One region of the Mesorhizobium sp. P3_A2 genome, then DNA from elsewhere that is predicted to be linked to it. Evidence: riboswitches for the same ligand, from Rfam matches in the RefSeq annotation. Region 1 holds a riboswitch; the other holds the start of a gene.

Region 1 (3,204 bases):
CTGGACTGCGGCGGTATGAGGTTGGCGACGACTTCGAGGTCGACGCGCTGGCTGCCGTTGACGCTCATGAGGCGAGCCCCTTGGCGCGAGCCGCCGAGCCGATGAAGCCCTTGATGGCGGCGAACAATTCCGGCTCGTCGAGCAGGAAGGCATCATGGCCGCGGTCGGTGTCGATCTCGACGAAAGAGACGGACGCGCCGGCAGCGTTCAGCGCATGCACGATCGAGCGGCTCTCTTCGGTCGGGAACAGCCAGTCCGAAGTGAACGACACTAGGCAAAAGCGAGTCTTGGTGCCGGCAAAGGCATCGGCCAACCGGCCGCCATGGTCGGCGGCGAGGTCGAAATAGTCCATCGAACGGGTCATGTAGAGGTAGGAATTGGCGTCGAAGCGGTCGACGAAGGTCATGCCCTGATGGCGCAGATAGCTCTCGATCTGAAAGTCGGCGTCGAAACCGAAGGTCAGCGCTTCGCGGTCCTGCAGATTGCGGCCGAACTTGCGGTGCAGTGCCGCTTCCGACAGATAGGTGATGTGGGCCGCCATGCGCGCCACCGCCAGCCCCTTTTCCGGGCGCTTGCCGTGCTCGAAATACTTGCCGCCATGCCAGTCCGGGTCGGCCATGACGGCCTGGCGGCCGACCTCGTGGAAGGCGATGTTCTGCGAGGAATGGCGCGCGCCGGTGGCGATCGGCAGCGCCGAGAAGACGCGATCGGAATAGCACGACGCCCATTCCAGCACCTGCATGCCGCCCATCGAGCCGCCGAGCACGCAAAACAGCTTTTCGATGCCGAAATGGTCGACCAGCATCAATTGCGCCCGCACCATGTCGCGAATGGTGATGATTGGCAGGTCGAGCCCGTAGGGCTTGCCGGTGGCCGGGTTGGTCGAGGCCGGACCCGTGGAGCCGAGGCAGCCGCCGATGACGTTGGAGCAGATGACGAAGAAGCGGTTGGTGTCGATGATCTTGCCGGGGCCGATCAGCACTTCCCACCAGCCAGGCTTGCCGGTCACCGGATTGGTGTTGGCGACGTGCTGGTCGCCGGTCAGCGCGTGGCAGACCAGAATGGCGTTGGAGCGGGCGTCGTTCAGCGTGCCGTAGGTCTGGTAGGCGATCTGGAATGGCGACAACAGCGTGCCGGCGTCGAGCTTGAGCGGCTTGTCAGGGCCAAAACGCAACACCGGGCTCGACGGGTTGTCGGCCTCGTTGTTGGTTTTTGCGGCGCGGAGCGCGGTCATGTGACTCTCCTTGCCCGCCGTCAGGCAACAAAAAACCGGCAATGCGATCGCAAAGCCGGTTACGTCACGCAAACGGCCCTTTAGCGAGTTGTTTAACGTGGCTGCAAGCCGACCGGCCAAATCACCACGGAACTGTTCCCGTTCTTCTAGAACTCGCGCGGGCCGGCGTCAACGGCCACCTATTGCCGCCGCCTCTCGACATTCGCGGCTACGGCTTGTATTTCCGCTGCGGCCTCCGGACGGAGGCATTCTCGACGGATTTGCGACATGGACAAGACAGCGGACAAGGCACGGCCAACGCCCCGCGCGGGCATCATGGACATCGACGCCTATGTGCCGGGCAAGAGCACGGCACCGGCCGGCGTCGCCAAGGTCCATAAATTGTCGTCGAACGAGAACCCGCTCGGCCCGTCACCGAAAGCAATCGAGGCCGCGCGCGAGGTCGCTGCCAAGCTTGATGTCTATCCCGATGGCACCGCCCGCCGGCTGCGCGAGGCGATCGCCGAAGTGCATGGCCTGAACCCGGCGAACATCATCTGCTCCAACGGTTCTGACGAGATTCTCGGCCTTCTGGCCCAGACCTATCTGGCGCCCGGCGATGAGGCCATCATCACCGAACACGCCTTCATGATCTACAAGATCTACATCCAGTCGGCCGGCGGGACACCGGTGACGGTCAAGGAGACCGACGAGCGCGCCGATGTCGACGCGATCCTCGCCGCGGTGACGCCGCGGACCAAAATCGTCTTCCTTGCCAATCCCAACAATCCGACCGGCACCTATCTGCCGTTCCAGGAGGTCCGTCGCCTGCATGCCGCGTTGCCCGGCAACGTGCTTCTGGTGCTCGATGCTGCCTACGCCGAATATGTCCGGCGCAACGATTATGAGGCCGGCATCGAGCTGGCGGGCAGCGCGCAGAACGTTGTCATGACCCGCACCTTCTCCAAGCTCGGCCTTGGCGGCGCGCGCATCGGCTGGATGTATGGCCCGCTGCACATTGTCGATGCGATCAACCGCATCCGCGGCCCTTTCAATGTCAACGCAACCGCCATCGAGGCCGGCATTGCCGCCATCCGCGACCGCGCGCATGTCGAGCGCAGCGCCGTGCACAACGAGACGTGGCTCACCTGGCTGAATGAAGAGCTGACGAAGCTTGGTCTCAGGGTGACGCCTAGCGTCGGCAATTTCGTGCTCATCCATTTCCCTGAGGACAAGAAGCATTCGGCAGAGGCGGCGGACGAGTACCTCACCCAGCGCGGCTATATCTTGCGACGCGTTACCGGCTATGGCTTTCCCAACGCGCTGCGCATGAGCGTCGGCACCGAAGAAGCCAATCGCGGCGTCATCGACGCCCTCACGACATTCCTGAAAAGCTGAAGACATGACGTCACCGATGTTCGAGAAAATCGCGCTGGTCGGCATCGGCCTGATCGGCTCGTCGCTGGCCCGCATCATCCGCCGCGAGGGCCTCGCCCGCCATGTCGCCATCGCGACGCGCAGCCCGGCCACGCTGGCGCGTGCGAAGGAACTCGGTCTCGGTGAGTCCTACACCACGGACGCAAAAGAAGCGGTTCGCGATGCCGACCTCATCATCGTCTCGGTGCCTGTGGGATCGTCGGGCGAGGTGGCGCAAGAGATCGCGCCGGCGCTGAAAAAGGGCGCCATCCTCACCGATGTCGGTTCGACCAAGGCCTCCGTTATCGCGCAGATGCAGCCCCACGTGCCGGACGGCGTGCATTTCATCCCCGGACATCCGCTGGCGGGTACCGAGAAGTCGGGACCGGATGCGGGTTTCGCCGAGCTGTTCGAAAACCGCTGGTGCATCTTCACGCCGCTGTCGGGCACCGACCCGCAGGCACTGGAAAAGCTGTCTGAGTTCTGGCGGCGCTGCGGCTCGAACATCGACACGATGGACCCGCAGCATCACGACATGACGCTGGCCATCGTCTCGCATCTGCCGCACATCATCG
Region 2 (3,204 bases), on a different contig from region 1:
GCCGAGATCTGGTCGCGCCAGACGCGCTGGGCGCGGCTGCGCCGCGTCACCTTCCCGCTGTTCTACACGCCCGAGATCCTGACGGGCGTGGCGGTGCCGCTGCTGCTGGCGCTGGTCGCGGCGGCAAGCGCCGGCGTCAGCATGCCCACCACGGCTTTGTGCGTCCTGGCCTTTGCCTATGTGCCGGAATGCCTGCTGGCCTGGGCCAAGGGCTGGTATTTGTCGCCGCGCATTGTCACTGCCATGATCGTGCGCGATGTGATGCTTCCCGCCATCTGGTCGCGCGGTTGGCTCGGCGGCGCGGTCGAATGGCGCGGCAATGCCATGACCATCCGCACCAAGGCGATGACGGAACTGGAAGAGGCCTCATCGGGCGCCTGATCGACGCCCGGGCCTTTGCCTTGCTTCCTGAGCAGGCCGCTACTTCGCCGCCTTCAGCGCCTGCGCAACGTCCTCGAGCAGATCGTCCGTATCCTCCAGACCGACCGAGAGTCGGAGCGTGCCCGCCCCGATGCCGAGCTCGGCGCGCGCCTCGTCGCTGAGGTTCTTGTGCGTCGTCGTTGCCGGATGGGTGATCAGGCTCTTGGCGTCGCCGAGATTGTTGGAGATCAGCACGATGTCGAGCGCGTTCTGCAAGGCGAAGGCCGCCTGCTTGCCGCCCTTGACGTCGAGGCAGATCAGCGTCGAGCCGCCCGCCATCTGCTTCTTGACGATGTCGGCCTGCGGGTGATCGGCGCGGCCGGGATAGATGACGCGGGCGATCTGCGGCTGCCCGGCCAGGAAATCGGCGATCTTGCCGGCACTTTCCGTCTGCTGGCGCACGCGCACCGGCAGCGTCTCCAGGCCCTTCAGCAGCGTCCAGGCGTTGAAGGGCGACAGGCTCGGGCCGGTGTGGCGGAAATAGTCGTGCAAATTCTCGTCGATCCACTTCTTGTCTGACAGGATGATGCCGCCGAGACAGCGTCCCTGGCCGTCAATGTGCTTGGTCGCGGAGTAGACGACGATGTGGGCGCCGAGCTGCAAGGGCTTCTGCTGCAAGGGCGTGGCAAAGACGTTGTCGACGATCAGCCTGGCGCCGATCGAGGTGGCGAGCGATGCGACTGCGGCAATGTCGACCACTTCCAGCGTCGGGTTGGTCGGGCTCTCCAGGAAGAACAGCTTTGTGTTCGGCCTGACCGCCTTTTCCCAGTTGGCGATGTCGGTGCCGTCGACCAGCGTCGCCTCGATGCCGTATTTCGGCGCCAGCGTCTCGACCACCCAGCGGCAGGAACCGAATAGCGCGCGCGCCGCAACGATGTGGTCGCCGGCCCTGGCGCTGCACAGCAGGGCCGCCGTCACCGCAGCCATACCGGACGCGGTGGCGCGCGCGTCTTCCGCGCCTTCCAGCGCGCACATGCGCTTTTCGAACATGTCGACGGTCGGGTTGGCGTAGCGCGAATAGATGAAGCCCGGCTCCTCGCCCTTGAAACGGGCTTCGGCGGCCTGCGCCGTCTCATAGACATAGCCCTGGGTGAGGTACATCGCTTCCGACGTTTCGCCGAACTGGGAACGCAGCGTTCCCCCGTGCACGAGTGCGGTCTGAGGCTTCCAGTTACGCTTCTTGGTGCTCATCGCTTTTGTTCCAGACACAAAAAAACCGGCCGCGAAAGTCGCAACCGGTCCATACGGCCTTGCGGCCCGACGGTCCTTTAGCGACTTGTTTAACGTGGCTGCAAGCCGACCGGCCAAATCACCACGGGATAACGACCCTTTAGACCTCAGCCATGCTTGCGTCAATTGCCGGCTTCATTAAGAGGTTTGTACCAAGGCAGGTTCCGCAAAAGTGTCCAGCGGTTTTGCGGGCAAGAACCTGCCTCAAAGAGCGGCCTTGGAACGGAGCCAGCCTTTGCGGCAGACAGGCATTCTTCCCGATCAGGATATTTCCGCGCTGTTTCAGTCCGGCGCGCTGAAGTCGCCGCGCGCGCTCGATTCCGACCAGGTACAGCCGGCCAGCCTCGATCTTAGGCTCGGCGACAAGGCTTTTCGCGTCCGCGCCTCCTTCCTGCCCGGCCCCAACCATAAGGTGTCGGAGAAGCTCGAGCGGCTGAAGCTGCACGAGATCAGCCTGACCGAAGGCGCGGTGCTGGAGACCGGCTGCGTCTACATCGTACCGCTGCTCGAGAGCCTCGCCCTGCCGGCCAATATTTCCGCCTCCGCCAATCCGAAGAGCTCGACCGGGCGGCTCGACATCTTCACCCGCGTCATGACCGATCGCGGCCACGAGTTCGACAAGATCGCCGCCGGCTATCATGGCCCGCTCTATCTCGAGGTCAGCCCGCGCACCTTCCCGATCGTCGTGCGCGCCGGCTCGCGCCTGTCGCAGATCCGCTTCCGCACCGGCAATGCGCTGTTGTCGGAGGCAGAGCTGAATGAATTGCACCGGGCCGAAATGCTGGTGGCGACCGAGCCGCCCAACATTTCCGGCGGCGGCATCGCGCTGTCGATCGATCTCGACGGCGATCACAACGGCCTGGTCGGCTATCGCGGCAAGCACCACACCGGCCTCGTCGACGTCGACAAGCGCGCCGCGCAGGATGCCGTCGATTTCTGGGAGCCACTCCACAAGAGCGGCGCCGGCGAACTGGTGCTCGACCCGGACGAGTTCTACATCCTGGTCAGCCGCGAGGCGGTGCATGTGCCGCCGCTCTACGCCGCCGAAATGACGCCCTTCGATCCGCTGGTCGGCGAATTCCGCGTCCACTATGCCGGTTTCTTCGATCCGGGCTTCGGCCATTCGGCCGCCGGCGGCACCGGCAGCCGGGCGGTGCTCGAAGTGCGCAGCCACGAAGTGCCGTTCATCCTCGACCATGGCCAGATCGTCGGTCGGCTGGTCTACGAGCATATGCTGAAGCGGCCGCAGGCGCTCTACGGCACCGATCTCGGTTCCAACTACCAGGCGCAAGGCCTGAAACTCTCCAAGCATTTCCGCACCGCCGGCTGAACCGCGATCACGGTCAGGCAAAATACTTGCCTGTATTGGCCCGCCATGCTTGGCTGCCTGTTGGTGGCCGGCAACAGACCGGCGCGTAAGGGGAACCAGAAAATGCAGATTTCAAAATGGATCATATCGGCAGCGAGCGCCGCCATGCTGGTGATGGCGGCCGGCTCGTTGGCGCAGGCGCAGGAGAAATTGAAGATCGGCACCGAAGGCGCCTATCCGCCCTT

What was found. Region 1 has a riboswitch for S-adenosylmethionine ahead of metX (homoserine O-acetyltransferase MetX). Riboswitches for the same ligand answer to the same signal wherever they lie in the genome.
Region 2: linked by a shared signal. The riboswitch ahead of AC1DXM_RS14895 (O-succinylhomoserine sulfhydrylase) and the one ahead of metX (homoserine O-acetyltransferase MetX) in region 1 are both predicted to bind S-adenosylmethionine.

Annotation. Positions count from the first base shown of each region.
Region 1 covers NZ_JBFUGC010000009.1:209,169-212,372, forward strand. The annotation lists gene metW (methionine biosynthesis protein MetW) at 1-68, opposite strand, end outside; gene metX (homoserine O-acetyltransferase MetX) at 65-1,234, opposite strand; SAM riboswitch at 1,295-1,372, opposite strand; gene hisC (histidinol-phosphate transaminase) at 1,502-2,611, shown strand; gene AC1DXM_RS21630 (prephenate/arogenate dehydrogenase family protein) at 2,616-3,204, shown strand, end outside.
Region 2 covers NZ_JBFUGC010000005.1:429,036-432,239, forward strand. The annotation lists gene AC1DXM_RS14890 (ceramide glucosyltransferase) at 1-381, shown strand, start outside; gene AC1DXM_RS14895 (O-succinylhomoserine sulfhydrylase) at 421-1,611, opposite strand; SAM riboswitch at 1,669-1,746, opposite strand; gene AC1DXM_RS14900 (2'-deoxycytidine 5'-triphosphate deaminase) at 1,886-2,980, shown strand; gene AC1DXM_RS14905 (ABC transporter substrate-binding protein) at 3,083-3,204, shown strand, end outside.